3 regions of the Romboutsia sp. 1001713B170207_170306_H8 genome follow, and region 3 is predicted to be linked to each of the others. Evidence: predicted binding sites of a transcription regulator. Region 3 holds the regulator's gene; each other region holds the start of a gene.
The links. Region 3 encodes HrcA, which represses chaperone genes, less so after heat shock. Its sites were predicted from a motif close to TTAGCACTCNNNNNNNNNGAGTGCTAA; they were not measured.
Positions count from the first base shown of each region.

Region 1: a site for HrcA is predicted at 1,369-1,395, ahead of I2A66_RS12810 (Hsp20/alpha crystallin family protein). Genes of this name have one in related genera too.
Region 2: a site for HrcA is predicted at 8,856-8,882, ahead of I2A66_RS12720 (co-chaperone GroES). Genes of this name have one in related genera too.

Region 1 covers NZ_JADNAX010000007.1:64,170-75,759, reverse strand. The annotation lists gene htpG (molecular chaperone HtpG) at 1-747, opposite strand, end outside; gene I2A66_RS12810 (Hsp20/alpha crystallin family protein) at 894-1,328, opposite strand; gene I2A66_RS12805 (phosphoribosylformylglycinamidine synthase) at 1,479-5,345, opposite strand; gene purD (phosphoribosylamine--glycine ligase) at 5,374-6,624, opposite strand; gene purH (bifunctional phosphoribosylaminoimidazolecarboxamide formyltransferase/IMP cyclohydrolase) at 6,637-8,169, opposite strand; gene purN (phosphoribosylglycinamide formyltransferase) at 8,162-8,755, opposite strand; gene purM (phosphoribosylformylglycinamidine cyclo-ligase) at 8,749-9,777, opposite strand; gene purF (amidophosphoribosyltransferase) at 9,771-11,141, opposite strand; gene purC (phosphoribosylaminoimidazolesuccinocarboxamide synthase) at 11,154-11,590, opposite strand, start outside.
Region 2 covers NZ_JADNAX010000007.1:48,402-59,991, reverse strand. The annotation lists gene I2A66_RS12760 (NCS2 family permease) at 1-19, opposite strand, end outside; gene I2A66_RS12755 (BMP family lipoprotein) at 244-1,266, opposite strand; gene guaA (glutamine-hydrolyzing GMP synthase) at 1,409-2,944, opposite strand; gene guaB (IMP dehydrogenase) at 2,950-4,413, opposite strand; purine riboswitch at 4,630-4,731, opposite strand; partial or broken gene larC (nickel pincer cofactor biosynthesis protein LarC) at 4,772-5,904, opposite strand; gene larB (nickel pincer cofactor biosynthesis protein LarB) at 5,973-6,716, opposite strand; gene groL (chaperonin GroEL) at 6,874-8,493, opposite strand; gene I2A66_RS12720 (co-chaperone GroES) at 8,513-8,797, opposite strand; gene cls (cardiolipin synthase) at 8,991-10,481, opposite strand; gene I2A66_RS12710 (DNA-3-methyladenine glycosylase family protein) at 10,499-11,374, opposite strand; gene I2A66_RS12705 (deoxynucleoside kinase) at 11,554-11,590, shown strand, end outside.
Region 3 covers NZ_JADNAX010000005.1:88,392-99,981, reverse strand. The annotation lists gene lepA (translation elongation factor 4) at 118-1,923, shown strand; gene I2A66_RS11140 (APC family permease) at 2,100-3,425, shown strand; gene hemW (radical SAM family heme chaperone HemW) at 3,631-4,758, shown strand; gene hrcA (heat-inducible transcriptional repressor HrcA) at 4,859-5,881, shown strand; gene grpE (nucleotide exchange factor GrpE) at 5,902-6,486, shown strand; gene dnaK (molecular chaperone DnaK) at 6,551-8,386, shown strand; gene dnaJ (molecular chaperone DnaJ) at 8,513-9,673, shown strand; gene prmA (50S ribosomal protein L11 methyltransferase) at 9,943-10,884, shown strand; gene I2A66_RS11105 (16S rRNA (uracil(1498)-N(3))-methyltransferase) at 10,894-11,590, shown strand, end outside.

The DNA.
Region 1 (11,590 bases), on a different contig from region 3:
AGGTGATTTTAACCATAGAGGATTAATATCATTTAAAGGTTTTTTTTCAAATTCATCATTACTTCCCTCATCATTTTTATCATCAGAAGCTTCTAAATAAATTTCAACAGGTAAGAATGAACAATATTTTTCTATAATTTCTCTTACTTCATATTCATTTAAAAACTCTTTACTATCATCATCTAAATATAGAGTTATACTTGTTCCTCTTTCTGTTCTAGTATCAGATTTAGATATTTCATACTCAAGCCCATCTTCTGATACCCATCTAACAGGTTGTGCATTTTCTATATAAGACATTGTATCTATTTGTACTTTTTTAGATACCATGAACGAAGAATAAAATCCTAGTCCAAAATGGCCTATTATATCATTAGATTCTTCTATCTTATCCTTATACTTATTAAAGAAATCTTCTGCACCAGAGAATGCAACTTGATTTATATATTTTTCAACCTCTTCAGCTGTCATACCTATACCATTATCAGTAAAACATAAAGTTCCATCGTTTTGATTTATTGATACGGTTATCTTGTATTTGCTATCCCCATTATCATTAGCTTCTCCTAGTGAAACTAACCTCTTATATTTATTTACTGCATCACATCCATTACTTATAAGTTCCCTTATGAATATATCCTTATCAGAGTATAACCATTTTTTTATTATAGGGAAAATATTTTCTGTATGTATTGAAATACTACCTTTTTGTACTGACACTAGTACCCCTCCTTTTAATAATGTCATTTTATTTATAAAATTAAAAATTTATAGTCTATCTATAGTTAAAGATAAAATATATAAACTATACTTAATTTATATATTCTATCCTTAACTCTGATATCCTATAAATTTTCTAACTATACTTTAAATTTTAAATCCAATCTATTATATTAATCTATAGATATATATTTTTTAGGTTCATTTTGTTTTATATTTAATTTTGGAACTATTAGTTGTAAAATTCCATTATTGTAACCAGCTTTTATATCTTCTTCTTTTACACTGTCCCCAACATAAAAACTACGAGAACATTGTCCTGTATATCTTTCTCTATGAATATAGTTTCTTTCTGCATTATTTTCCTCATTAGATTCACTCTTAAATGCACTAACTATTAAATACCCATTGTCTAAAGATATTTTTATATCTTCTTTTTTAAATCCTGGTAAGTCCATGTCTATAATGTAATTATCACCTTGCTCCTGAATATCAGTTTTCATCATTTTTTGATAATTAACTGGTTTAAAAAACTCATTTTCAAATAACTCATCAAAAAAACTATCATTAAATAAATTTCCTATATTTCTTCTAGGTACTAATTTCATATATATCACCTTCCTTACAATTATTATTATACTCTTTTTATTAGCACTGTCAACCGATGAGTGCTAATAAATTATATAAAACTTTTATTTTATATATAATTCTTTTTTAAATAAAAAAATAAGGAATGCCATTTGGCACTCCTTATTTTTTTATTTAAAGTATTTCACACCTGATTCAAATATCATTTGGTCTTTTTCACCTAATATATTCTTACATACTTGATTTCCAATTCTCTCAGAGTGACCCATTTTACCTAATATTCTTCCATCTACACTAGTTATACCTTCAACTCCATAGAAAGATCCATTTGGATTAAAATCTATATCATAAGTTGCATTTCCATTAAAGTCTACATATTGAGTGGCTATTTGTCCATTTTCTATTAAAGTTCTCATAGTTTCTTCATTAGCAACAAATTTACCTTCTCCATGAGATATAGGTATACTATGTATATCACCTACAGATGTATTAGCTAGCCAAGGTGACTTATTAGAAGCTATTCTAGTTTGAACCATCTTAGCTTGATGTCTTCCTATATTATTATAAGTAAGTGTTGGTGCATCGACACTTGGCTTTCTTATTTCACCATATGGCACTAATCCAAGCTTTATAAGAGCCTGGAATCCATTACAAATACCTAGCATTAACCCATCTTGCTTAGTTAAAAATTCATTTACAGCTTCTGCTACCCTTTCATTTCTAAATACTGTAGCTATAAATTTAGCAGAACCATCAGGTTCATCTCCTGCACTAAATCCTCCTGGTAGCATAATCATTTGTGAAGATTTTATTTCTTTAACTATTGTATCTATAGATTCTTCTATATCTTTATAAGTTAAGTTTTTAAATACTTTTATACTTACATTAGCTCCTGCTTTTTCAAATGCTTTAGATAAATCATACTCACAGTTTGTTCCAGGGAATGTTGGTATAAATACCTTAGGAGATACAATACTTATAGATGATTTTTTAGCTTCTCCACCTGATACAAAGTTTATAGTTTCTATCTTATCTTTAATTTCTATAGATTTAGTTGGGAATATTGGCTCTAAAGTATCACAATGCGCTTTATATAGTTCGTCTAATAATATGTCTTCATCTGCTATAACTATACTTTCTTTTTCAATTGTATTACCTAATACTATATAGTTATATCCATCTAGTATACTTAAATCATTACTAGCTAGTTCAAGAACTATATTTCCATAACTTGCTTCAAATAGTTTATCCGTTTCTTCATATAAATTACTAGATTCTTCATTAAATTTAAATCCTATTTTATTGCCAAATGCCATCTTACTTATAGCTTCACCTACGCCTGCAAATCCTAATGCATATGTTGATAAAACCTGTTTTTTGTGTATAAGTTCTCTTAATTTCTCTAGATTTTTCTTTAATTCATCAAAGTTAACAACTCCATTTTCTAATCTTTCTGTGCATAACATTACAACTTTTGAATTAGCCTTCTTAAATTCTGGGGATACTACTACTTTTGCATCTACAGTATCCACAGCAAAAGAAACTAACGTTGGAGGAACCTCTATATCTTTAAATGTTCCTGACATACTATCTTTACCACCTATTGCAGGTATTTCAAGTTTATTTTGAGCATAGAATGCACCAAGTAAAGCAGAGAATGGTTTACCCCACTTAGTTGGATTATCCCCAAGCTTTTCAAAATACTCTTGTAAAGTAAGTCTTGTTGTTTTATAATTACCCCCAATAGCAACAAGTTTACACACAGATTCAACAACTGCATATAACGCTCCATGGAATGGACTCCATTTACCTATCTTAGGATTATATCCATATGTCATTATTGTAGAGGTATTCGTCTCCCCTTTAAGTACAGGAATTTTCGCAACCATCCCTTGAGCTGGAGTACTTTGGTACCTACCACCAAACGGCATAAGTACAGTATTGCTTCCTATTGTATTATCAAATTTTTCTACTAATCCTTTTTGTGAGCAAACATTTAAATCTGATAATGTTTCTATAAATTTATCTTTTAATGAAACTTCTTTAGCTAGAGCTATATCTGATAAACCTTCTGAAAATATACAAACTCCATCAGTCGATGAGTATTCACTATCATTTTTATATGAACTTGAATTAAAGAAAGTTTTCTCTTCATTTACTTTACTAACATGAACCTTAGTAGTTTGTTTCACACCATTTGTATCTAAGAATTCTCTATTAATATCTACTATAGCCTTTTTATTCCAAAACATTCTTAAATAACCTGTATCTGTTACTGTAGCAACATGAGTAGCTTCTAAATTTTCTTCTTTAGCTAAAGCTATAAATTTATCTTTATTTTCTTTATTTATAGCAACTGCCATACGTTCTTGAGATTCTGATATTGCAAGTTCAGTTCCATCAAGTCCATCATACTTTTTAGGAACTAAATCTAAGTTTATATCTAAACTATCTGCTATTTCACCTATAGCAACACAAACTCCACCCGCTCCAAAGTCATTACATCTTTTTATCATTTGTGCAACTTCTTTATTTCTAAAGAATCTTTGTATTTTTCTTTCATTAGGAGCATCACCTTTTTGAACTTCAGCACTACAATTAAGTATTGATTCTTCACTATGTTCTTTAGATGAACCAGTAGCTCCTCCACATCCATCTCTTCCTGTTTTTCCACCAAGAAGTATTATTACATCTCCTGATATTGGTCTTTCTCTAACTACATTTTCTTTAGGTACTGCTGCTATAACCGCACCTATTTCCATTCTCTTTGCTACGAAATCTTCATCATATACTTCAGCAACTTGACCTGTGGTTAATCCTATTTGGTTACCATATGAACTATATCCATGAGCTGCTTCAGTAGTTATTTTCCTTTGCATTAATTTGCCTGATAATGTATCTTCTAAAGACGTTCTAGGATCGGCACTTCCAGTTACACGCATAGCTTGATATACATAACTTCTTCCTGATAATGGATCCCTTATAGCTCCACCTAAACAAGTAGCAGCTCCACCAAATGGTTCAATTTCAGTTGGATGATTGTGAGTTTCATTTTTAAACATTACTAAATACTTTTCAATCTTACCTTCTATTTCAACATCAACATTTATACTACATGCATTTATTTCTTCACTTACATCTAAATCTTCTAACTTACCATCTTTTCTTAATTCTTTCATAGCTATTGTTGCTATATCCATTAAGCATATATCTTTTTTTCTATCTATATATACTTTTTCTCTTGAATTAATATACATTTCATAAGCTTCTTTAACTATATCTGTATATTTACCTTCTTCTATTTGAACATCTTCTATTTCCGTCATAAAAGTAGTATGCCTACAATGATCCGACCAATAAGTATCTAATACTTTTATTTCTGTTATAGTTGGATTTCTCTTTTCCGTGTCTTTAAAATATTTTTGGATATGTTCTAAATCAAGTATTGTCATAGCAAGACCTCTTCCCTCTAAGAAATCTTGTAACCCTTCATAACTTAAATCTATAAATCCATTTAATATTTCTACTGAAGTAGGTATTTCGGTTTCCATTTTTAATGTTTCTGGTTTATTTAAACTAGCTTCTCTACTATCTACAGGATTTATACAATATCTTTTTATTTTATTAAATTGCTCATCTGTTATATTACCACTTAGTATATAAACCTTAGCTGTATTTATAATAGGTCTAACTCCATTATTAACTACTTGTATACATTGTGATGCCCAGTCACCTCTTTGATCATACTGTCCTGGTAAATATTCTATTGCAAATATTCTTTTATCATATTTATTTAAATTCGATATTTCTTCATGATAAATTACATCTAAATTGGGCTCAGAAAATATACTTATTACCGCATTACTGTAAGCTTCGTCAGATATACCTTCTATATCGTATCTATTTAATACTCTTATATCTTCTATAGTATCTATATGTAAATTTTCTACTAAATCTTTCTTTAAAGCTTTAGCTTCAAGGTCAAAGCCTTGTCTTTTCTCAACTAATATTCTTTTGACATTTTCAGTATTTAACATGCCTTTCCCCCCATATTTTTAGAAAATTCTAAACTCCTATATCAGTTCTATAATGCATACCTTCAAAGCTTATTTTCTTAATGTTTTCATATACCTTTTCTGCTGCATCCTTTACTGAAGCTGCTTTTGCTGTTAATCCAATTACTCTTCCACCATTTGTAAGCAAGTTTCCATTATCCATCTTAGTTCCACTATGGAAAACAACTATATCTTTATCTAGATTCTCAAGTCCAGTTATTATCTTTCCTTTTTCATAAGAATCAGGGTACCCTATAGATGTAAGCATTACACAAACTGATTCTTCATCTTTATAATTTATTTCTATATCACTTAGTTTATTGTCTATTATTGCATTCATTATTTTATTTAAATCCGTATCTAATCTAAATAAAATCGATTGAGTTTCAGGATCCCCAAATCTAGTATTATATTCTAATACTTTGGGTCCATCTTCTGTAATCATTAAACCTACAAATAATATTCCTTTGTAATTTAATTTATCTTTTTTAAATCCCTCTAATGTAGCATCTAATACATTTGTTTTTATGCTTTTGGCTAATTCATCTGTATACACTTCACTTGGAGAAAAAGTTCCCATACCTCCTGTATTAGGTCCTTCTTCATTGTCATACACTTTCTTATGGTCTTTTGCACTTACCATAGGAACTATAATATTGTTATCTACAAATGCTAATATAGATGTTTCTATTCCACTTAGAAACTCTTCTATAACTATTTTATTTCCTGCATCTCCAAATTTCTTATTTGTCATCATTTCTTTTAATGTATATATTGCATCTTCTCTATTTGTCGGTATTACTACACCTTTTCCTGCAGCTAAACCATCAGCTTTTATTACTACTGGATATCCAAAGTTGTCTACTTCACTTATAGCTTCATCTAAGTTCGTATATTCTTTGTACTTTGCAGTAGGTATGTTATGTCTTATCATAAAGTCTTTAGAGAAAGCCTTACTACCTTCTAATCTAGCACAACTTTTATTTGGTCCAAAAATTCTTAAATTTTCTTTCTCAAATTCATCAACTATCCCCTTAACAAGTGGAACCTCAGGCCCCACTATTGTTAAGTCTATTTTATTTTCTTTTGCAAAACTTACCAGTTCATCTATATCACTATCACCAATACTTATGCACTTTGCTACACTTTCAATTCCAGCGTTTCCTGGTGCACAAAATATTACTTCTACGTTTTCTTCTTTACTTAATTTCCAACAGATGGCATGCTCTCTACCGCCACCACCAATAACTAATACCTTCATAAAATTTACCCCCTAGTGTTTGAAATGTCTTACTCCTGTAAACACCATTGTCATTTCATATTTATTACAAGCATCTATAGAATCTTGGTCTTTCATTGAACCACCTGGTTGAACAACTGCTTTTATTCCATATTCATTTGCTAATGTTACACAATCATCAAATGGGAAGAATGCATCTGAAGCAAGTATAGCTCCATTAAAGTCTTTATCACGGTTGTTTTCTAAGGCATTTTTTAAAGCCCATATTCTTGAAGTTTGACCACATCCTAAAGCTAATGTTTTACCATCTTTAACTATAGCTATAGCATTTGATTTCATATTTTTAACAACCTTCATACCAAATTCCATATCTTCTAACTGTTCTTTAGTTGGTTCAACTACCGTTACAGTTTCATATTTATCTGCTAAGGAATTATTTTTATCTTGTATTAATAATTTTCCATCTAAGTATTTCATTTCATATGGCTGTAAACTAGTTTCTATCTTAGATAATTTTAAAACTCTTAAGTTCTTCTTTTTCTTAAGTATTTCTAAAGCTTGTGGTGTAAAATCATAAGCTGCTACTATTTCTAAGAATATTTCACTTAACTTTTTAGCTGTAACTTCATCTACTGTAGAAGTTATTCCAACTATTCCACCAAATATTGAAACTGTATCAGCTTCATAACACTTTGTATATGCTTCTAAAGAGTTCTGTCCTAAACCAACGCCACATGGATTAGTATGTTTTATAGCTACTGAAACTACTTCATCATTATCTTTAAATTCTCTCATTACTTCTAAACAACCATGTAAGTCATTTATATTATTGAAAGAAAGTTCTTTTCCATTTAATTGTTCATAATTTAATATTGGATTTTTAGCGTTTGGCTGTGAGTATAGTACTCCATTTTGATGTGGATTTTCTCCATATCTTAATGTTTGTTCTTTTTGAAATGTTAAATTTAATACTTCAGGATAACTATCTTTAACTTCGCCTGCAAAATAGCTTGATATAAGTGCATCATACCTAGCTGTAGTTGAGAATGCTTTATATGATAATCTTTTTCTATCTTCTAAAGTTAAATTATCATTTTTTAACTTTTCAATTACCATATCATAATCATTTATATCTACTATAACTGTTACATCTTTATAATTTTTAGCAGCAGAACGTATCATAGATGGTCCACCGATATCTATGTTTTCTATCATTTCTTCATGAGATTTTCCTGCCTTTAAAGTACCTTCAAAATCATATAAATTTACTACTACTAAATCTATAGATCCTATTTTATGCTCTTTCACAGTTTTTACATGATTTTTATCATCTCTTTTATAAAGTATTCCTCCATGTATGTGTGGATTTAAAGTCTTAACTCTTCCATCTAACATTTCTGGAAATTTAGTAACTTCATCTATTTGAATAGCTTTAACTCCGTTTTTTTCTAACATCTTAAATGTATTTCCTGTAGATATAACTTCATATCCAAGATTATTTAGTTCCTTTGCAAATTCAACTACTCTAGTTTTGTCTGTTACACTTATCAATGCTCTTTTACTCATTTATAAACACTCTCCTACCCTGAATACTTAATTTATTTTCACAAAAAAGACTAATACTCTTCTTTAATATCTTATGTTCTACGTGCAGCACTCTTTTAGCTAAAGAGTCTACATCATCATCATCTCTTACATCTACAGTTTCTTGCATAATTATTGGGCCTGTATCTGCTCCTTCATCAACAAAGTGCACTGTTGCTCCAGTTACTTTAACACCATAATCAAGCACACCTTGATGAACTTTTTGTCCATAGTATCCTTTACCACAAAATGAAGGTATTAACGATGGATGTATATTTATCATTTTGTTTTTAAATTCATTTACAAATTTGGGACTTATTATCTTTAAATATCCAGCTAAAACTACTAAGTCTATATTACGATCTTTTAAAGTTTCGATTATTTTATCTTCATCAGTTTCAAAAATTGCTTCTATATTATTTTGTCTTGCTCTTTCTAAGCCATAGGCATTCTCTTTATTTGATATAACTACTTTAACTTTTCCATTTATATTTCTAGCCAAAGTTTCATTTATTATAACTTGTAAATTAGTTCCTCCACCCGAAACTAAAACACCTATATTTAGCATAACTTGACTCCTTCATGAGTATCTACCACTTTACCTATAATATAGGCCTTTTCTTCAGTAGTATTTATGTATTCAGTTATTTCTTTTGATTTCCTATCATCAACTATTAATACTAATCCTACCCCCATATTAAAGCTCTTATGTAGCTCTATTTCATCTATAGAATTGAAGTTTTCTATCATCTTAAATATTGCTGGTTTTTCCCAAGAATTCTTTTGTATATCTATACCTAACCCTTTTGGTATAACTCTAGTTATATTTTCTATAACTCCACCACCAGTAATATGTGCTATTGCTTTTATATCATATTTATTTAATAAATCTAGAACTAATTTTACATATATTTTCGTAGGTGTTAATAATGCTTCTCCTAAAGTCATCCCTAATTCTTCTATATATTGATCTAACTTATATCCATAAGTATCTAAAAATATTTTTCTTATAAATGAAAATCCATTACTATGTATACCACTTGATGATATTCCTATTAATGTATCTCCAGACTTTACATCTTTACCAGATACTATATTCTCTCTATCTGCTATGCCAACAGAAAATCCTGCTAAATCATATTCATCTTCACTATACATACCAGGCATTTCAGCAGTTTCTCCACCAACAAGTGCACACCCTGCCATTTTACATCCGTCTACTATACCGCTAACTATTTGTTCCACTTGTTCTGCAACTAACTTTCCAGTAGCGATGTAGTCTAAAAAAAATAACGGTCTTGCACCTTGGCATATTAAATCATTTACACACATTGCAACTAGATCTATGCCTACAGTATTATGTCTATCCATCATTTGAGCTAGCTTTAATTTTGTTCCAACTCCATCCGTTGACGAAAGTAACACTGGTTCAGTCATGTTAGTGAAATCTTTTAAACTATATAGTCCACTGAAATTTCCTAAATCACCTATTACATTGTTATCATAAGTTGTTTTTATTTTTCTTTTAATAAGATCTACTGCTCTATTTCCTTCATCTATATCAACACCTGATTGCTTGTAAGTTAACATGATAAAAGTTCCTCCTTATCGATTTTCTTAACTGGGTAATCTCCATCAAAACATGCTTTACAGAAAGTAGACTTACTCTCTGTTGCTTCTATCATCGAATCTATACTTAAAAACTTTAATGAGTCACATCCTATATACGCTCTCATTTCTTCTATGTTATGGTTAGATGCTATTAATTTCGATCTATTTGGAGTATCTATTCCATAGTAACAAGAGTAAGATACTGGAGAAGACGTTATTCTAAGGTGAATTTCTCTTGCGCCTGCATCTCTAAGTGACTGTACTATTTGCTTGGATGTTGTTCCCCTTACTACAGAATCATCAACTAGTACCACTGACTTTCCTTTTACAACACTTGATAAAGGATTTAATTTTATTTTTACTGATATTTCCCTTTCTTCTTGTGTAGGTTTTATAAATGTTCTTCCTACATATCTATTTTTTACAAGACCTTCACTTACTTTAAGTCCACTTGCATTAGAATATCCTATGGCACCTGCCCATCCCGAATCTGGAACTGGAACTACTATATCCGCATTTATTGCTTCATCTTTAGCTAGTAATTCCCCACATTTAACTCTAAACTCATATACATTTACATTATCTATTGTTGCATCATTTCTTGCAAAATAGATATGTTCAAATATACAACTTCTTTTTACACATTTATAATTTTCTGAATAATGATACGTCTTAAGTTCACCATCTTTAATTACTACTATCTCTCCTGGTTCTACATCTCTTATGACTTCTCCGCCAAGTATATCTATAGCACAACTTTCTGATGCAAATATATATTCATTACCTTTTTTGCCTAATATAAGAGGTCTAAATCCATGAGGATCCCTTACACCTACTAATGAATCTTCCCCCATTATTACAAGAGAGTATGCACCTTTTATATAATCCATAGTTAATTTTAAACTTTCTACTATATCTCCCTTATAGTATCTAGCAAGTATATAAAGTATTACTTCTGTATCTGAGTTTGCTTGAAACATATAACCATCTTCTTCTAACATATCCCTTAAGTAATTTGCATTTACCAAGTTTCCATTGTGGGCTAATGCTAATGTTCTTTTTCTACAACTACCAACTAATGGCTGACAATTTGCTAAAGTACTTCCACCAGCTGTAGAGTATCTAACATGACCTATTCCCATATTTCCACTTAACTTAGATAGCTCACCTTCTTTAAATACATCTCCAACTAATCCCATATCTTTTTTATACTTCATATCTCTTCCATCAAATACAGCCATCCCACAGCTTTCTTGACCCCTATGTTGTATAGAATATAAAGAATAGTATAGTTCTTTAGCTATATCCTTATCTTTTGAATAAATACCTACAACACCACACATAAGAAATTCCCCCTATTTACAGTTCATTCTTGAAAGAACTTCTTCATAACCTTTAACAAGATCACCTAAATCTCTTCTAAATCTATCTTTATCTAATTTTTCATTTGTATTTACATCCCAAAGTCTGCAAGTATCAGGAGATATTTCATCTGCTAATATTATATTTCCTTGTGAATCTTTACCGAACTCTAATTTGAAATCTACTAACTTTAAGTTCATTTTTAGGAAGAACTCTTTCATTAGTTTATTTATTTTTAAAGTTTGCTCTTTTAAGAATGCTATTTCTTCTCTATTTGCTAATTTCATTGCCACTGCATGATCATCATTTAGCATAGGATCACCATATTCATCATTTTTGTAACAAAGCTCAAATATAGGTTCATCTAAAACTAAACCTTCTTCTATTCCATATCTCTTACAAAATGAACCTGCCGTTATATTCCTTACTA
Region 2 (11,590 bases), on a different contig from region 3:
TCGTTTGAGTAGCTTGCATATTCAACCTCCATATTTTTTATTATTTTATCATATTATAATTCGAATATTAGCTAACTTTACACTAGTAATTATATTATATAGTACACTTTTTTGCAACTTTTTTTATACTTTTTAAATTTTTTATTAAAAATAGTTCGTGTTTTTAATAAAAATAAAAAAACTAGATTAAATTTAAAGTAAAATTTAATCTAGTTTTAATTATATACATGTCTATTTTATAATTTATAATGTAGATTCATACTCTTCTTTTGTTGAAGGTACTGATATTTCTCCATTTTTAACTTTTTCTTTCATTTCATTTACGAAATCTAAAACATCTGCTGGTACTAATTTTTTAGTAGACTCCGGTATACCAACTCCATCTTCTTTAAGTCCATATATTTTCTCTTGTCCACCTTTTAACTTACCATTGACTAATTCTTTTACCGTATCATATACACCAATATTAACCTTTTTTAGAGCTGAAGTTAAAACATTTTTTGGAGCTAAGTTGCTTTGATCTTTATCAACACCTATAGCATATTTATTGTTTTCTTTAGCTGATTCAATTGCACCTAATCCTGTTCCACCTGCAGCAGATAATATTATATCTATGTCATTTCCATACATTTGGTTAGCTATAGATTTGCCTTTAGCTGCATCAGAAAATGTGCCTGCATATTGAACATTAACATTAGCATCTTTATTAGCTGTTTTCACACCATATTTAAATCCATATTCGAATCTAGATATAACGCTATTTTCCATACCACCTATAAATCCAATTTTATTAGTATTTGTTGTTTTTCCTGCTATAACTCCAGCTAAAAATGTAGCTTCATTTTCTTTAAATAATATAGGTGTTACATTTTCGGGTATTTTATCATACGTCTCATCTATTATTGCAAATTGTTGTTCTGGATAATTCTTTGCTTGTGTTTCGATATCATCTTTCATAGTATTACCAACACCTATTACTAAATCCATATCTTCATCAACAAGACTTTCTATATTTGAAATATACTCTGATGCTTGCTTAGATTCTATAACTTTTATTTCAATATTAAAATCTTTTTGTGCTTGTTGAAGACCTTCCCATGCACTTTGATTGAAGGATTCATCATTTATTCCACCTGTATCCGCTACCATACCTACTTTTATAACATCATCTGATGATCCATTTGAAGATTTTGATCCACATCCAACTAACATAGATGCAGATAACATTACTGCTGTACCTAATGAAAATATTTTTTTAAATTTCATGTTATTCCTCCTAAATGTCTTTACCTTTTGTTGTCTAAATTTTTATATTATGTTTAATAAACATTAACTACAATTAATTTGAAATAAAAAAGAATCTATTATAATAAAATTAATTATTATAATAAATCCCCCTTATTTTATATTATTCCCACTCTATTGTTCCTGGTGGTTTTGAAGTTATATCATAAACTACTCTATTTGCTCCATCAACTTCATTTACAATTCTGTTTGATATTTTTTCTAAAACATCATACGGCATCTTATACCAGTCAGAAGTCATTCCATCAGAAGATGTAACTGCTCTTAAACCTACTAAGTAAGCATATGTTCTTTCATCTCCCATAACTCCAACAGTTTTTACATCTGGCAATGTCGCAAATGCTTGCCATATTTCTTTATATAATCCAGCTTTTTTAAGTTCATCCATATATATAGCATCAGCTTCTCTTAATATGTCACATCTTTCTTTAGTAACTTCTCCTATAACCCTTATACCTAATCCTGGTCCTGGGAATGGATGCCTAAATATTAAACCTTCTTCTATACCTAACTCTAACCCTATTTTTCTTACTTCATCTTTAAATAATTCTCTTAGTGGCTCAACTATTTGGAATTCTATATCTTCAGGTATTCCACCAACATTATGGTGAGATTTTATAGTAGCTGCTTCTCCATGCCCACTTTCTACTACATCTGGATATATAGTTCCTTGAACTAAAAAGTCCATTTTTCCTAATTTAGCTGATTCTTCTTCAAATACTCTTATGAATTCTTCACCTATTATTTTTCTCTTAGATTCTGGCTCTGTTACTCCCTTTAATTTACCTAAGAATCTATCTTCACAATTAACTCTAATTAAGTTCATATCAAACTTATCTCTGAATATTCTTTCTACATCGTCACCTTCATTTTTTCTAAGTAAACCATGATCAACAAATACACAAGTTAAGTTATCTCCTATAGCTCTGTGTACAAGTACAGCAGCAACAGATGAATCCACTCCACCACTTAATGCACATAGTACTTTTTTGTCACCTATTATAGCTTTTAATTCATTTATCTTATCTTCTATAAATGTATCTGTAGTCCAGTCTCCACTTACACCACAAACATTATATAAGAAGTTAGTAAGAACTTTATCTCCTTCTAAACAATGTTCAACTTCTGGATGGAACTGTACTCCATACAATTTTTTCTCTGTATTTTCCATAGCAGCAACTGGACAATCTTTAGTATGAGCTACTATTTTAAATCCATCTGGAACTCTATCTATTAAATCTGTATGACTCATCCATACAATATTTGTTGACATACCTTCAAATATAGCAGATTCTTCATATTTTATTTCAGTTCTACCATATTCTTTTTCATTAGCATTACCTTTTCTTACATTTCCACCCAATACATGAGACATTATTTGTACTCCGTAGCAAATACCTAGTATTGGTACTCCTATATCAAATATCTCTTTTGATATCGTAGGAGAGTTATCTAAATATGCACTATTAGGTCCACCTGTAAATATTATCCCTTTCGGATTCTTCGATTTTATTGTTTCTATATCTGTAGTATAAGGTATTATTTCACAGTATACATTATTCTCTCTTACTCTTCTTGCTATTAATTGATTATATTGTCCCCCAAAATCAACTACAAGTACTAATTCATGCTTCTTCATATTGTCTACATATCTCCTTGTGAACTATAGTTTGGCGCTTCTTTGCTTATTGTTATGTCATGTGGATGACTTTCTTTTAATGATGCTGCTGTTATTTTTACAAATTGAGCTTTTTCTTGTAATGCAGTTATCGTTTGCGCTCCACAGTATCCTAGTCCAGATCTTATACCACCTAACATTTGGAATATTATATCTTCAGCTCTACCCTTATATGGAACCATTCCTTCAACACCTTCTGGAACTAATTTCTTAGCATCGCTTTGGAAATATCTATCTTTAGACCCCTTCTCCATAGCTGCTATAGATCCCATTCCTCTATATGTTTTATATGATCTACCTTTGTAAAGAACTGTTTCACCCGGACTTTCTTCTGTTCCAGCAAACATTGATCCCATCATACAAACTGATGCTCCACCTGCTAATGCTTTTACAATATCTCCTGAGTACTTTATACCACCATCAGCAATTATAGGTACGTTATACTTTGCTGCAACCTGAGCACAATCCATAACTGCTGTTAATTGAGGAACCCCAATTCCTGCAACAACTCTTGTTGTACATATAGAACCAGGACCAATACCTACCTTTACACAGTCCGCTCCTGCTTTTATTAAATCTTCTGTAGCTTGAGCTGTAGCAACATTTCCTGCTATTACTTGAAGTTCTGGATATACTTCTTTTATTCTTGTAACAGCATTTATAACTCCTTTAGAATGTCCATGAGCACTATCTAAAACAACTACATCAACATTAGCTTTCACTAAAGCTGACACTCTTTCTATAAGGTCTGATCCTATTCCTACTGCTGCTCCACATAAAAGTCTTCCATGTGAATCTTTTGCTGAGTTTGGATATTGAATTTTCTTTTCTATATCCTTTATAGTTATTAAACCTTTTAAGTAACCTTCATCATCTACTATAGGTAGTTTTTCAATTTTATGTTTCTTTAGTATAGCTTGAGCTTCTACTAAATCAATTCCTTCTCTTGCAGTAACTAAATTTTCTTTAGTCATAGCATCTTCGATGCGTCTAGTCATATCATCTTCAAATTTTATATCTCTATTAGTTATTATCCCAATTAACTTATTATATTCATCTACTATTGGAACTCCTGATATCTTATATCTACCCATTATATCATCTGCATCTTTTATTGTATGATCTTTTGATAAATAGAAAGGATCTACTATAACACCACTTTCACTTCTTTTAACTTTGTCAACTTCTAACGCTTGTTCTTCTATCGTCATATTTTTATGGATTATTCCTATACCACCTTGTCTAGCCATTGATATAGCCATTTTTGACTCTGTAACTGTATCCATACCTGCACTCATTAAAGGTATGTTAAGTTTTATTTTATTAGTTAGATATGTTTCTGTCTTAACATTTTGTGGCAATACCTCTGATTTTTGTGGTATCAGTAAAACATCATCAAACGTTAAACCTTCTTTTATTATAGTTGCCATAGTTTTTCTCCTTTCATTATTTACCTTATCGAATTTTTTATTATATATTTGTATTTTTGTTCGTATTAAAAAAGTATAAATAAAAAAAACCTGTATAATAACTTCAAATTTTTACTTAGAAGTGAAATTACTATACAGGCTTTCAAAGTATCCATTTATAGCTAACATATAGGGATTCATTTATCAGCCTACATATTTACTTTACTTTGATACTTTGCTAATAATAATTTCACTCATAGTCAAGATATTTACGGTATCTCGGTAGAAACTCCCAAACCTTATTTTCGGGTATATACGAGTGACGTTTAATTTCAATTTTATTTCTTTAGGTGTATATAAATTTATCAAAATTTATTCCTTATGTCAACAATTTAGAATTAATTTTCTGTTTTATTATACAGTTTATTTCAAAATATACTTCATTTATGCTTATATCATATCGTTTTGCTATAGATTTACATTCTTCATACTCAGGAGTAGCTTTAATTAGTTTATTATTATAGTATCCTAACTTTACAGTAACTTCACCATATTTTGTATGTATTTTTTGAAAAGATCTATTTAGTTCCTCTCTACTATACTTATTATACCTTACCCCAAAACTGCTAGTTTGTATAAGTATAATTTCTATAAATCTATTTAAGTCTTGCTCTTTGCACAATACACATAATTTAGTTGCTGGTCTATTTTTTTTCATATATATACTTTCTGTATATATATCTAATACACCCTCATCTAATAATTTCTCATATACATAAGAGTATACTTCCGGAGACATATCATCAATATTACAAATTATTTCATATATAAATTTTTGTTTTTTTTTATACCTAATACACTTCTCAACATATTAGGTATCTCAAATGTCTTATGACCTATCCCATATCCTATTTGTTTTGGTTCAAATTCTAATACATCAACAAATTCATCACATAATGTTTTTATTATTGCAGCTCCTGTCGGAGTTGTACACTCTCCTTTTACAGAATTTAACTTTATAGGAACTCCTTTTAATATTTCTAAAGTGGCAGGTGCTGGTATAGGCATAACACCATGATCGCATTTCACAAGTCCCGAACCTACTGGAACATGTGTTGAATATATTTTATCCACGCATAGTAAATCTATAAGTATACATGCTCCTACAATATCTACAATAGAATCTATTGCTCCGACTTCATGAAAATGAATTTTATCTATAGTAGTACCATGAACATTAGCTTCAGCCTCACCGATTGTCATAAATACTTTTTTAGCCATACTTTTTACATTTTCATTTAAATAACTTTGATCAATTATATTATATATATCTACTAAATGTCTATGAACGTTTTGCTCTTTTATTATTACATCTACATTTGTCCCTTTTATTCCATTTTCAATCTTAGATATTATTTTTATTTCAAATTCGTTATTTAAATTCAACTTACTCAGTTCTTCTAAAAATATTTCCTTCGAAACTCCTAAGTTTAAAAGAGTTGCTAAAGTCATATCCCCTGATATTCCATTTACAATATCAAAATAAATTATCCTTTGATCCATATCTTACCCCCATTAACCTACTTTAGCTTATTAATCATTGAAGCTAGATAACCTGCTCCAAATCCATTATCTATATTAACAACTGATATCCCAGATGCACAACTGTTTAACATTGTTAAAAGCGATGATAATCCTCCAAAATTAGCTCCATATCCTACAGATGTTGGTACAGCTATTATCGGTACATCTACAAGTCCTCCTACAACACTCGGCAATGCTCCCTCCATACCTGCAACAGCTATTATTACCCTCGCACTTTCAATTATATGCTTTTTACTTAATAACCTATGTATTCCTGCAACTCCTACATCATATATTCTCTCTACAGTATTACCTAAAAATTTAGCTGTATAATAAGCTTCATCTGCTACTGGTATATCTGATGTTCCTCCTGTAATCACAACAATCTTGCCCTTCCCGTTATTTTCTATATCATGATTTTGTATTTTTAAAATTTTCGAAATATCTTCATATTCTGCATTAGGGTAAATTTGTTTTACTTTGTTATAAGTTTCTTTTCTACACCTTGTACCAAGTATATTACTGTTTTTTTGTGTCATTCTTTCTATTATCCCAATAATTTGATCATCATTTTTTCCTTCACAATAAATAACTTCAGGATACCCTGTCCTTATTTCTCTATGATGGTCTATATTAGCGTACCCTATATCCTCATATGGTAAATCTTTAAGGGACTTTAAGGCTTCATCAATATTAACCGAACCATTTTTAACCCCACTTAATAATTCTCTTATATCCATATTATACTCCCCTTAATTTATATTTTAATTTACACTATGTATTAATTATAACTTATCAACTTATGTGTTTTCCATTATTATCCTTATAAAATGCAATAAAAAACGTCATGAAGACATTAAATTTAATATCTTCATGACGTTTTTATTTAAACTTTAATTACATCATCCCTGGCATTCCGCCACCCATTGGAGGTTGTTCTTCTCCTGGTATATCAGCAACAGCAGCCTCTGTTGTTAAAAATACTCCTGCTATAGATGCTGCATTTTGTAAAGCACTTCTAGTAACCTTAGTTGGGTCAACTATACCTGCTTCTATCATATTTACATATTGTTCATTTAGTGCATCAAAACCAACTTCAGGTTCAGAAGTCATTACATTCTGTATTATAACTGCACCTTCAAGTCCTGCATTAATTGCAATTTGTCTTAATGGCTCTTCTAGTGCCCTTCTTACTATTTGAGCACCTATTTTAGCTTCACCATCTAAGTTTTCTATTAGTTTTTCCACAACTGGTATTACGCTTACCAATGCAGTACCTCCACCAGCTACCATACCTTCTTCAACACCAGCTCTAGTTGCATTTAGTGCATCTTCTATTCTTAGCTTTTTCTCTTTCATTTCAACTTCTGTTGTAGCCCCAACTTTAACTACAGCTACTCCACCAGAAAGTTTAGCTAATCTTTCCATTAATTTCTCTTTATCAAATTCAGAAGTAGTTTCTGATATTTGATGTTTTATTTGACTAACTCTATTTTCTATATCTACTTTTTCTCCAACTCCACCTACTATTGTAGTAGTTTCCTTATTAACTTTAACAGAAGATGCTCTACCTAATAATGATAAATCCGCTTCTTTTAATTCATATCCTAATTCTTCAGATATTACTGTTCCTCCAGTAAGTATAGCTATATCTTCTAACATTTGTTTTCTTCTATCTCCAAACCCTGGAGCTTTAACTGCAACAACTTCAAATGTTCCTCTTAATTTGTTAACTACTAATGTAGATAATGCTTCACCTTCAACATCTTCAGCTATTATTAATAACTTTCTACCTTGTTGAACTATTTGCTCAAGAACTGGTAATATTTCTTGTATATTAGATATTTTCTTGTCTGTTATTAATATGTATGGGTCATTTAATACTGCTTCCATCTTATCTACATCTGTTACCATATACGCAGACACAAATCCTCTATCAAATTGCATACCTTCAACTGTATCTAATTCAGTATGCATAGTTTTAGATTCTTCAACAGTTATAACACCATCTCTTCCTACTATTTCCATAGCTTCAGCTATTAATTTCCCAACCTCTTCATCTCCTGCCGATATAGAAGCTATTTGAGATATAGACTCTTTTGTTTCTATAGTTCTTGATTGAGATTTTAATTCTTCAACTGCAACTTCAACAGCTTTTTGTATACCTTTTCTTATAAGTATTGGATTAGCTCCTGCAGTTACATTTTTTAAACCTTCTCTTATAATAGCTTGAGCTAAAACTGTAGCAGTAGTAGTACCATCTCCTGCTACATCATTAGTTTTTATAGCAACTTCTTTAACAAGTTGAGCTCCCATATTTTCAAATCTATCTTCTAACTCTATTTCCTTAGCTATAGTAACACCATCATTTGTTATTAATGGTGCACCAAATTTTTTATCTAGTATTACATTTCTTCCCTTTGGTCCTAATGTAACTTTAACAGTATCTGCTAACTTATTCACACCAGTTTCTAAAGCTTTTCTTGTATCTTGAGCAAATTTAATTTCTTTAGCCATCTTAACCCCTCCTAATTAATTATTCTACAACAGCAAGTATTTCGCTTTGTCTTAATATTGTATATTCTTGTCCATCTAATTTAACTTCAGTTCCAGAATATTTTTGGAATATAACCTTATCTCCAACTTTTAATTCCATAGTTATCTCTTTTCCATCAACAATTCCTCCTGGACCAACTTCAACAACTTCTGCTATTTGAGGCTGTTCTTTAGCAGCTCCAGGTAAAACTATTCCACTTGCAGTTTTTTCTTCTGCTTCAACTTTTTTAATTACAACTCTGTCAGCTAATGGTCTTATTTTCATTGTTTATACCTCCTAATGAATTTTTATATGTAGATTGAAATATTAATTAACTTATATTTTATCACTCTTTAATTAAGAGTGCTAACAATTATTATGATATACCAATCACATATATTTTTCAACTCTTTTTAAGTATTTTAAAACGCCCATTTTAGACATAATTCCCCCTTTAAAATGCATTAATGTTAGAATATTATAATATTGGAGAAAACAATCTAGCTATAGATTCTTTAGACTTTTTAACTATACTTCTATTTTTAAATTCATCTATATTTATTTCTTCACTGTTTTTCATATCCTCAAAGAAGTCATCCTTCATTAATTTAATAACAGTTTGATCATATATAAATGCATTTATCTCAAAATTTAACATGAAACTTCTTAGATCCATATTAGCAGAACCTGTAGATGCTATAATATCATCTATAATAATGACTTTCGAATGAATGAATCCTTTATTATATAAATATACTTTTCCTCCAGATTTCAGGATGTCATCAAAGTATGAATAAGAAGCTGTATTAACTATTTTATGATCTACTATTTTAGGGAATATAATTCTAACATCTACTCCACTTAATGCAGCGCTCTTTAAAGCTCTTAATATACTTTCATCTGGTATAAAATATGGTGTTTCAATGTATATGCTTTTTTTAGCTTCGCATATACCTAAAAAATATGCATAGTGTATAGCCTCCCAATCACTATCTGGACCACTTGCTACAACTTGTATCATAGAATTTCCACATTCACTTAACTTAGGAAAATATTCTTTATCTAATAAAACTTCTTTTGTATTGTAATACCAATCAATTAAAAATGTCATTTGCAACATATATACAGATGTTCCTTCTATTCTAATATGAGTATCTCTCCAATATCCAAACTTTTTGTTTTTACCCATATATTCATCGCCTATGTTTACTCCTCCTGTATATCCTATTTTCCCATCTATAACAGCTATCTTCCTATGGTTCCTATAATTTAATTTACCTCCTATAATAGGAAACTTAGTAGGTAAAAATGGTACAATCTCTATACCATAAGACTTCATCTCATTAAAAAATTTTCTATGAAACCAAAATCTCCAACACCCTACATCATCATATAAAATTCTAACTTTAACATTTTCTTTAGCTTTTTTTATTAATAGTTGTTTTATTTTTTGACCTATTTCACTATCTTTTATAATAAAGTATTCTAAATGTATATGATTATTAGCTTTACTTATATCATCCAAAAGATTTTTAAACTTTTCATTTCCATCTATAAATATATCTACTTTATTGTTTGTAGTGAAAGGAAACATACCTGTATTTAGTAATAAACTTATTATTTTTAGACGTGCGTTGTCCTCTTCATTATCTTTTAAGAATTTGCTTATGCTAATGGTATCTTGTTCTAACTCTATTAATTTATTTATTTCTTCTATATTTTTAAATAGTTTCTCTTCCTTCATATTACTAGCTAACTCTTGGGTTTTAAATATCTTTATTTTCCTTAAATTTCTTCCAAAAACAGCGTAAATAATTAAACCTATCCCTGGTAGTAAAATAAATATCAATAGCCAAGTTACAGTTTTAGAAGGGTCTCTATTTTCAAGTAATATTGTCATTGATATTATGGTCCCTGATATATAGGATAAAATTAAAAATCCTAATATTAAACCTTGTACAATATCCATATTCCCTCCCTATTAGACTATCTACCTATACCCAACTCTCTAGCATAGTAGAATAGATATTGTTGTGCGAACCCAGCTAAATCTCCAAACTTATCAATAGCATATGCTCTTATTTTTGGTAAACTCATATCTTCTGTAACATAAAATTCTTGCATTACTCTTTTTACCCAAACATCAACAGGGAATGTATCATATTTTCTCATCCCAAATAATGCTATACAATCACCGACTTTAGGTCCTACACCATTAAATTTCAATAACTCTTTTAAACATTCATCCGTACTTAATTTAGTATATTCACCCACATTATCATTGTCCTCAACAACTCTTTGAGTTGTGCTTTTTATATACTTATCTCTAAATCCAGTTTGACAGGCTCTTATTTCTTCTTGCGATGCCTTATTTAATTGTTCAGGAGTTGGAAACGAGTAATATTTTTTTCCATTATACTCCCCTATATACTCTCCAAATCTCTCTGATAAATTTTCTATTGCTCTTTGAATCATTGGTATTCTATTATTTGACGAAATTATAAATGATATAAGCATTTCCCATCCATCTTGCTGAAGTATCCTTATTCCCCATCCAAAATCACTTGCTTTATCTAAATATTCATCCATACTTCTCAATGTGTTTTTTATCTCTGTATAATTTCTTTCTAAATCAAAGTAATTAAACCAAATGTTATTAAAGTCCTCTAAATTAGTATTATTTAAATAAACAATATTTCCTTCTCTTTTTACATTTAATATTTTTCCTTTTGCTACACCTGTATAAGAATCATCATCTTGTCTATGCCATCTAAAACATTGACCACATTCAAATATATGCTTAGGATCAAAATCTGTGATTCCTTCTAATACAACTGAGTTTTCTTTTTCATATACATTCATTATTTTTTCTCCTTATTTGTTATTTTTACGTTTGTTTATAGACTTAATTTACCCATTATGCAATTAATTTAAATAATCTTTTTATCATATACAAACTTAGTTCTAAAAATCTAGAGTAGAATTAATTAAAATTTTTTGATAAAATACACTAGACATTAATCAATAGAAGGTGAACTTATATGAACGATAGAGGTATTTTTATTGCTATAGAGGGTC
Region 3 (11,590 bases):
AAGAAATAAAATAGGACTTAAGTTGATACTTAAGTCTTATTTTATTTCTTTTATTTACATAAATGCGGATATATTATAAAATAAAAGCTATGATATTAATAATAAGGAGGAATAAAGGTGGACAATAAACAAAGTAGAACTAGAAATTTTAGTATAATAGCGCATATAGATCACGGGAAGTCTACCTTAGCTGATAGATTAATACAGAAAACAGGTCTTGTTAGTGATAGAGAAATGAAAGATCAGTTATTAGATAATATGGATCTTGAAAGAGAAAGAGGAATCACTATAAAGTTACAAAATATAAGATTAGTTTATAAAGCTAAGGATGGAAATGAATACTTCTTAAATCTTATAGATACTCCAGGTCACGTAGACTTTAACTATGAGGTATCTAGAAGTTTAGCAGCTTGTGAAGGTGCATTATTAGTAGTGGATGCAGCACAAGGTGTAGAAGCTCAAACTTTAGCTAATGTTTATTTAGCATTAGATCAAGATTTAGAAATATTACCAGTTATAAATAAGATAGATTTACCAAGTGCTAGACCAGATGAAATAAAGGCAGAGATAGAAGATATAATAGGTCTTGATGCTAGTGAAGCTCCACTTATATCTGCAAAAAGTGGATTAAACATAGAAGATGTTTTAGAAGCTATAGTAAAAAATATACCAGCTCCTCAAGGAGATAAAGAAGCGCCATTAAAAGCTTTGATATTTGACTCATACTATGATGCATATAAAGGTGTTATAGCTTATGTTAGAGTTTATGAAGGTACTGTTAAAAAAGGTATGACTATTAAGATGATGAACACTAATAAAACTTTCGAGGTAACTGAAGTTGGTGTTATGGCTCCTGGACAAAGAGAACTTGATGAATTAGCTGCAGGTGATGTTGGTTATATAGCTGCCAGCATAAAGGATATAAGAAGCTGTCATGTGGGAGACACAATTACTGATGCAAATAATCCTACTGAAAATTCATTACCAGGTTATAAGAAAGCTACTCCAATGGTTTATTGTGGTATATATCCAGGTGAAGGTGAAAAGTATGAAAATGTGAGGGATGCATTAGAAAAGATGCAAGTTAATGATGCTGCTCTTGAGTTTGAGTCAGAAACATCGGCTGCATTAGGATTTGGTTTTAGATGTGGATTCTTAGGTCTTTTACATTTAGAAATAATACAAGAAAGATTAGAAAGAGAGTTTGATCTGAACTTAGTTACAACTGCTCCTTCTGTTATATATAGAGTTACTAAGACTGATGGAGAAATAGTAATGGTTCAAAATCCAGCAAACTTACCAGAAGTATCTGAGATAAAAATGATAGAAGAGCCAATTGCAAAAGGTGATATCATTGTTCCTAAGGATTATGTAGGTGTAGTTATGGAGCTATGTCAAGAAAGACGTGGAACAATGTTAAATATGGAATATATAGATGAAAAAAGAGTTATGCTTCACTATGATCTTCCGTTAAATGAAGTTATATATGATTTCTTTGATGCATTAAAATCAAGAACAAGAGGATATGGCTCTCTAGATTATGAGATAAAAGGATATGTTCCTTCAGATCTTGTAAAACTTGATATATTAATAAATAAAGAGCAAGTAGATGCTTTAAGTTTTATAGTTCATGAAAGTAGAGCTTATCCAAGAGGTAAGGCTATGTGTGAGAAGTTAAAGAATGAAATACCAAGACATCAATTTGCTGTTCCAATACAAGCAGCGGTTGGAAATAAAGTTGTTGCAAGAGAGACTATAAGTGCACTTAGAAAAGACGTTCTTGCTAAGTGTTATGGAGGAGATATTTCTCGTAAGAAAAAGCTTCTTGAAAAACAAAAAGAAGGTAAGAAACGTATGAGACAAATAGGATCTGTAGAAGTTCCACAAAAAGCATTTATGTCTGTACTGAAATTAGATGATTAATATTAAATTTAAATAAAATAAAAAAACAGATACATAAAAATATGTGTCTGTTTTTTTATTTAATAAGATATTAAGATATGTAACCAATATATTAAATTTAATAATTAAAGAGAAGCTGGTAATACTAAATATGTAAAAAAATATATTTTTTATTATATTTGGTAAGGAGGCAGCTTATGAGTAATGGATTAAAGAAGACCTTAGGATTGGGAACCGCATTATCTACCGTAATAGGGCTAGTAATAGGTTCTGGTGTGTTTTTTAAACCTCAAGCAATATATACTACAACAAATGGTGCTCCAGGTCTTGGTATAATATCTTGGATAGTAGGTGGTATTATAACTATTATGGCTGGTCTTACGGCAGCGGAAGTATCAGCAGCTATTCCTAGAACTGGAGGCATGATGGTATATATAGAAGAAATATATGGAAAAAAGTGGGGCTTTTTAACAGGATGGATGCAAACTGTATTATTTTTTCCTGGTACAATAGCAGCTATAGCTGTAATATTTGCTCAACAATGTGCAGAGTTATTTGGATATTCAGCAACGAATATGTCTATAGTTCTTCCTATTGCTTTGGGTATAATAATACTATTAGCTCTTCTAAATAATATAGGATCTTCTTTTGGTGGTGCTATACAAAATATAGCAACAATAGGTAAATTATTGCCATTAATATTAATAATAATATTTGGATTTATAAAAGGTAATGGAGGTAATAGTGTATTTTCACCATTAGTTGGGCCTGGAGTAAATGCAAGTACTGCAATGGGACAAGTACTTATTGCAACTTTATTTGCATATGATGGATGGATAAATGTAGGGGCTATAGCGGGTGAAATGAAAAATCCAGGTAAGGACTTACCGACTGCAATAGTTGGAGGTTTATCTGCGGTTATGGCGGTATATATAATTATAAATTTAGCCTATTTGAGAGTTGCAGATGCATCAGAATTAGCATTAGTTACATCACCAGCAACATTGGTAGCTACAAGATTATTTGGTGATATTGGAGGAAAGATAATAACAATAGGTATATTAATATCTGTATTTGGAACACTAAATGGTTATCTTCTTACAGGACCTAGAATACCATATACTTTAGCTAGACAAAATATAATTCCAGGTAGTAAAGCATTATCAAAAGTAAATAAAGGAGGCTCTCCTACAAACTCAACTTGGCTAGTTGCTATATTAGCTTGTATATATGCTTTATCTGGACAGTTTAACTTATTAACAGATTTAACTGTATTTATAGTATGGGTATTTTATGTACTTACTTTTATAGGTGTTATAAAGTTAAGAAAAGATAATCCAGACTTAGATAGACCATATAAGGTTCCTTTATATCCTCTAATACCAATAATAGCTATAGTTGGAGGGTTATTCGTTATAGTTAATCAATTAATTACTGCTACGATTATAGCATTAGGAGGAATAATTATAACTTTAATAGGTATTCCAGTATATAGTTATATGTCTAAAAAAAATGAACATTAAAATTTTAATAGAAAATAATATTTAAATTGAAAAAAATGGGTAAAATAAAATAGATTAAAATATAAGTTCTATATAAAGTGTTTTTAGGCTTATATTTTAATCTTTTTTTATTATATAGAAATTTATATAACTATAATATGGTAAAAATAAGATGACTTAGAGTAAAATATAAATTACAAAAATAGATATTAAGGTAGGTATTTGAATGTTTGGATTGTACATACATATTCCATTTTGTGTAAAAAAATGTAACTATTGTGATTTTAACTCATTTAAATTAGATAAGAATCTAAAAAGTACATATTTAGAAGATTTAAGGAAAGAAATGGAATTATATAAAAATGAAGTAAGCGAAGAAATAACAAGTATATTTTTAGGCGGAGGAACTCCAAGTATACTAAATGGAGGTGAAATTAAATATATATTTAAATCTATAAAAGAAAATTTTAAGGTAAGTGATAATGCAGAGATAACTATAGAGTGTAATCCTGGAACGTTAACTGTAGATAAACTTAGAGCAATGAGAGAGTGTGGGATAAATAGGCTTAGTATAGGCTTACAAGCGACTCAAAATAATCATTTAAAATATATTGGAAGGATACATAGTTATGACGAGTTTGAGAAAAATTATAAAGAAGCTTTAAAAGAGGGATTTAAAAATATAAATGTAGACTTAATGTATTGTCTTCCTAATCAGACATTTGAGGAGTGGAAAGAAAGTTTAGAAAAGATAACGCATTTAAATCCGACTCATATATCTGCATATTCTTTAATATTAGAAGAAGGTACAGAACTATACAACATGCATCAAAGAAAAGAATTTAAACTTATGGATGAAGATACTGATATTGATATGTATGAATATACAATAAATTATCTAAATTCAAAAGGATATAAACAGTACGAAATATCAAATTATGCTAAAGAAGGATTTGAATGTGAGCATAATATACTTTACTGGAAGTGTGAACATTATATAGGATTAGGACCAGGTGCTTCTGGATATATTAAAAATATTAGATATGGAAACGTATGTGATTTAAATGAATATCATAAAATGATTGAAAAAAATGAAAAACCTATAGAAAGTAAAGAGATACTTAGTAAACAAGATAGTATAGAAGAGAAAATATTTATGGGTCTTAGAATGAATGACGGAATAAAATTTAATGATTTTAAAAATAAATTTAATATTGATTTTCTAGAAGTTTATAAAAGTCAATTAAGAGATTTAAGTGAAAAAGGATTAATATCTATAACTGAGGAAAGTATGAAATTAACTCAAAGAGGACGAGAAATATCTAATAGTATATTTATTGAATTTATGAATTAATAGTAAAAGTGTTGACAAAATAACTTTATAGTGATATAAATTAAATATAATCTTTTTAGCACTCGGATTTAGTGAGTGCTAACAGCAGGGAGGTGCAAGGATGGAATTAAATGAAAGAAAGTTAAATATCCTTAAAGCAATAATAAAAGACTACATAGATACTGCCGAAGCTGTAGGATCAAGAACTATATCTAAAAAGTATAACTTAGGTGTAAGTGCAGCTACGATAAGAAATGAAATGGCAGATCTAGAAGAATTAGGATATTTAATCCAACCTCATACATCTGCTGGTAGAGTACCAACGGAAAAAGGTTATAAATTATATGTAGATACACTTATGGCAACTAGTGAATTAAGTGACACAGATAAAAAGATGATTGAAAAATGTGTTCGTGATAATATAAATCACATACAAGATCTTATTCATGAAACTTCAAAGTTATTATCTGAGCTTACAAACTATACAACTATAGGATTTGCAAAAAACTTAGTTAATTATAGCACTATTAAACATATACAATTAGTTAGTATGAATGAAAATAATATTTTATTAATTGTAGTAACAGACAAAGGTGATATAAAGAAAGAAACTATATCCACTAAAGTTTATTTAGAACAAACAAAATTGAATATAATTTCTGATAATTTAACTAAAAAGCTAGGTGGAAAAACAATAACTCATTTAGACGATAGATTTGTAGCATTTATAAAACATGAAATTGGAGAGTACTCTAATTTAATTGATCAACTTATAAATGCGTTGAATTCAAATTTATCAAGTGAAGAGCTTTATATGACTTTAAGTGGAGCTACAAATATATTAAGCTATCCAGAGTTTAATGATGTATTAAAGGCAAGATCTTTTTTCAATATGCTAGAGGAAAAAGATAATATAACTAAGATGACAAAATCTAAAGGTATATTAAAAGATAATACAAATATAATTATTGGTAGTGATAATGAAGTTGCAGAAGCTCAAGAATATAGTGTTGTCACAACCACATACAAAGTTGATGAAAACTCAGTAGGAAGAATAAGCTTTATAGGGCCTACTAGAATGGATTATTCTAGGATTTACTCTATAATAAGTTATATCAACTTACTGATTAATAATAAAAAATAAAAATTGAGGGGTGCAGTATCTTGGAAAAAAATATTCAACAAGATGAAAAAGATACTTTAGTAAACGAAGAAGTGGAAAATCAAGAGGTTAATACACAAGACGTTAGTGCTGAAGAATCAACTGAGTCTAGCCAAGATGATAATGTAATAGACATAAATACGAGGTTAGATGAAGAAAAAATGAAAGAAGAATTAACTAAAGAAAAAGAAAAATATCAAAGGTTGCAAGCAGAATACTCAAATTATATAAGAAGAACAAATCAAGAGAAAGAAACAATTGGTTTATTCGCTAATGAAAAAATAATAACTGAACTTATACCAGTTATAGATAGTATGGAAAGAGCTGTTGAAGCTTGTGATAATAAAGAAGATAATTTATTTGAAGGTATAAACTTAGTTCATAAGCAACTTAAGGATACATTAGCTAAATTTGGTGTGGAGGAAATAGAAGCAGAAAATGCTGACTTTGATCCAAATCTACATTTAGCAGTTATGCAAGAAAGTGTAGATGGCATAGATGCTAACAAAGTAATAATGGTACTTCAAAAAGGTTATAAGTTAGGAACTAAAGTAATAAGACCTACAATGGTTAAAGTTTCTTGCTAAGTAAAATGTAAGTAAATTTATAAAAATTTAAATTATAATAAATCACTTAAGGAGGATATAAATTATGGGAAAAGTAATAGGAATAGATTTAGGAACAACTAACTCTTGCGTTGCAGTACTTGAAGGTGGAGAACCACAAATAATAGCAAATACAGAAGGTATGAGAACTACTCCATCAGTAGTAGCTTTCACTAAAGATGGAGAAAGAATAGTAGGAGAACCTGCTAAAAGACAAGCGGTTACAAATGCAGATAAAACTGTAATATCAATAAAAACTCATATGGGAACAGATTACAAAGTTAACATAGATGGTAAAGGATATACTCCACAAGAAATATCAGCTATAATATTACAAAAATTAAAAGCTGATGCTGAAAGTTATTTAGGTCAACCTGTAACTGAAGCTGTTATAACAGTACCAGCTTACTTTACAGATGCTCAAAGACAAGCAACTAAAGATGCTGGTAGAATAGCAGGTCTTGATGTTAAGAGAATAATAAATGAACCAACTGCTGCAGCTTTAGCATATGGTATGGATAAATTAGATCAAGAAAAGAAAATATTAGTATTTGACTTAGGTGGAGGTACTTTTGACGTATCTATACTTGAAATAGGTGATGGTACTTTCGAAGTTTTAGCTACTGCTGGTAATAATAGATTAGGTGGAGATGACTTTGACCAAGTTATAATAGATTATTTAGCTGATGAATTCAAAAAAGCTGAAGGTGTAGATTTAAGAAATGATAAAATGGCTCTTCAAAGATTAAAAGAAGCTGCTGAAAAAGCTAAAAAAGAATTATCTTCAACAATGAGCTCAAACATAAACTTACCATTTATAACAGCTACTGCAGAAGGTCCAAAGCATTTAAATATAGATTTAAGTAGAGCTAAATTTGATGAATTAACTTCTCATTTAGTTGAAAAAACTATGGAACCAACAAAAAGAGCATTACAAGATGCAGGATTATCTACATCTGATATAGATGATGTATTATTAGTAGGTGGATCTACAAGAATACCAGCTGTTCAAGAAGCTGTTAAGAAGTTTATAGGAAAAGATCCTCATAAAGGTATAAACCCAGATGAGTGTGTTGCTGCAGGTGCTGCTATACAAGCTGGTGTTTTAACTGGTGAAGTTAACGACTTATTATTATTAGACGTAACTCCATTATCATTAGGTATAGAAACTTTAGGTAATGTATTTACTAAAATAATAGAAAGAAATACAACTATACCAACTAAGAAGTCTCAAGTATTCTCAACTGCTCAAGATAACCAAACTGCTGTTGATATACATGTTCTTCAAGGTGAAAGAAGTATGGCTTACGACAATACTACTTTAGGTAGATTCCAATTAACTGATATACCACCAGCACAAAGAGGAATACCTCAAATAGAAGTTACTTTTGATATAGATGCTAATGGTATAGTTCATGTTACTGCTAAAGACTTAGGAACTGGAAAAGAACAAAAAGTAACTATAACTTCAGGAACTAATTTAAGTGAAGAAGAAATAGAAAGAAAAGTAAAAGAAGCTGAAATGAACGCTGAAGCTGATAAGCAAAAGAAAGATAAAATAGAAGCATTAAATCAAGCTGAATCTACTATATATCAAACAGAAAAGACTTTAAATGAAGTTGCTGATAAAATAAATGCAGATGACAAAGCTAATGTTGAAGCTGCAATAGCTGATTTAAAAGCTGTAAAAGATAGAGAAGATGCTACAGCTGAAGAAATAAGAAAAGCTATGGATGAAGTAATGAACAGATTCCAAAAAATATCTGAACAAATGTATCAAGCTGCAGCTCAAGAACAACAAGCACAAGGAGCTTCTCAAGAAGGGCCACAAGATGATAATGTTGTAGATGCTGACTTTACAGAAGTAAATGACGAAAAATAGGTTACAAAAACAGAGTAATTTTATATAATAAAATAGAATGTTAAATCTGTTAAATATAAAGAATAATAGCTTGTAGTTTTAATATTCTACAAGCTATTATTTTGTAAGATAAAGGTGGTGACAAACTTGAGTACTAAAAGAGACTACTATGAGGTACTGGGTGTAGGTAAGAGTGCTGATGAGAAAGAGATAAAAAAAGCTTATAGAAAACTAGCAATGCAATATCATCCAGATAGAAACCCTGATAATAAAGAGGCAGAAGAAAAGTTTAAAGAAATAAATGAAGCTTATGAAGTATTATCAGATGAAAATAAAAGAAGAACTTACGATCAATTTGGCCATGAAGGTGTAAATGGACAAGGCGGATTTGGTGGTCAAGGATTTGGAGGCTTCTCAGGGGGAGCTGGAGGATTCGAAGACATATTCGGGGATATATTTGGAGATATGTTCGGAGGTGGATTTGGTGGCTCAAGCCGTCAAAGAAGAAGAGGTCCTGAACGTGGAGCTGATATAAGACAAAATGTAACTATAGATTTTGAAGAAGCTGCTTTTGGTAAGAAAGTTTCAATAAAGATAAATAGAAGTGAAGAGTGTAATGAATGTCATGGATCTGGTGCAAAACCAGGTACATCTAAGAAAACTTGTCCAACATGTAATGGTAGTGGAGAAGTTAGAACTGTTCAAAGAACTCCTTTTGGTAACATAGCAAGCTCTAGAACATGTAGCGAATGCCATGGAGAGGGAGAAATTATAGAATCACCATGTAATAAATGTCATGGAACAGGAAGTACTAGAAAAGTTAAAACTATCGAAGTAGATATACCTGCTGGTATAGATGATGGTCAAATGATTAAGCTTTCTGGTCAAGGTGAAATTGGATCGAAAGGTGGTCCAAGAGGAGACCTTTATATAGTTGTAAATATTAAGAAACATTTATTATTTACAAGAGAAGGATATGATGTATACTTAGAAATGCCAGTATCATTTTCACAAGTTGCTTTAGGTGGAGAAATAGAAGTGCCTACATTAGATGGAAAGGTATCATATAATGTACCGGCTGGAACTCAAACTGGAACAGTGTTTAGACTAAGAGAAAAAGGTATACAAAAACTTAGAGGAAGCTCTAGAGGTGACCAATATGTTAAAGTAGTGGTTGAAACTCCAAAGCACTTAACAGATAAGCAAAAAGAACTTTTAAGAGAACTTGCTAAAGAGTCTGGTGATGAGGTTCATGAAAAAAAGAGGACATTCGGACAAAAAATAGAAGATATGTTTAAGAAAAAATAAAAGCTGTATTAATTAGGATAAAATTTAATTATAATAGTTCAGAGTTTAGATAATTGTTTACTTTGAACTATTATAGTTAAAATACCTAACTAATACAGTTTTTTTATTAAAATAGTAGAAGTATAAAATATTACTCATTCATGATTTCTATATAATTTAAATAATAATTTAAAATTGTATAAAAGAATGTTATAAAAGATAATAATAAATATGATATAATAAAATTTACGGAAAAATAGGAAATTTAATAGTAAAGGATGGACATAAATATGAAATGGATTGAAGTGACTATAAAAACTACTACGGAAGCTGTTGAAGCTATAACTAACATATTAGATGACTTAAGAACGGGTGGAGTTATGATAGAAGACCCTAAGGATTTCTTCTTCCAAAAGAAAAATGAACTAGATTGGGACTATGTTGAGGAAGAAGTTTTTAATAAGAGAAACAGCGAAGGTGTATTAATAAAAACATACATATCAGAAGAAAGAAATGTTATGGAATTAGTGGAAACTATAAAACAAAAAGTTTCATCTTTAACTGGATTTGGTATAGATATAGGTGAAGGAAGTGTATCTTTAGGACAAGTTAATGAAGAAGATTGGGCTAATGAGTGGAAAAAATACTACAAGCCTACTAAAATAGGAGAAAAATTAGTTGTAAAACCAACTTGGGAAAACTATGAAGTCCAAGAGGGAGATTTAGTAATAGAATTAGATCCAGGTATGGCATTTGGAACAGGAACTCATGAAACTACTACAATGTGTATGAGAGAACTAGAAAAGTACGTAAGAGAAGATTCTAAAGTATTTGATATAGGATGCGGAAGTGGAATACTTGCTATAGCTGCTGCAAAACTTGGGGCTAAAGATGTAATAGCTGTTGATTTAGATGAAGTAGCTGTAAAGGTAGCAGCAGAAAATGTTGCTCATAATAATGTAGAGAATTCTGTTAAGGTTCTTCATGGAAACTTAATAGATGTGGTAGATGATAAGGCTGATGTAGTTGTAGCTAATATAATAGCTGATATAATAAAAATATTAGCAAAAGATGTTCATAGTTGTATGAAAGAGGATGCAGTATTTATATCATCAGGTATAATACATGCTAAAGTAGATGAAGTTAAGGAAAGTTTAATAGAAAATGGATTTGAAATAGTTGAAGTAAAAACATTAGGCGAATGGAATGCAATAGTTGCTAAACTTAAGTAGGTGTAGTTTATGGATAGATTTTTTATAGAAAAGAAAAATATTAATTTAGAAGAAAATACTTGTATTATCGAAGGTGAAGATGTAAAACATATTTCAAAGGTGTTAAGATGTAAAATCGGAGAAAAAATAGAAGTATGCGATAAGGATAACACGGAGTATATTTGTGAAATTACAGATATAAGCAAGGATTTGGTGGAGCTAAATATACTTAATAAGGTTGAGATAAAAAGAGAAGCTGATGTAAGAGTAAGACTATATCAAGGGCTTCCTAAAGGACCTAAAATGGAAATGATATTACAAAAACTTACTGAAGTTGGTGTAGATGAAATAATATTAGTTCAAACTAAAAGAAGTGTAGCTAAAGTTGATGATAAAAAAGAAGATAAAAAAATAGAGCGTTGGGAAAGAATTATTTATGAAGCTGCTAAGCAAAGTAAAAGAGGTATAATACCAAAGCTAAGAGGTGTTTTAAGCTTTAAAGAAGCTTTAGAAGACATGAAAAATAATGACATGAATATATGTCCTTATGAAAATGAAAGGACAGTATCAATAAAAAAGGCTATAAAAAATGCAGAAATAAGTAGTATAGGAATATTCGTAGGACCAGAAGGTGGAATTACAGAAGATGAAATTGAAAATGTTCAAAAAATCGGTTCACATGTAGTTTCATTAGGTCCTAGAATATTAAGAACAGAGACAGCATCAG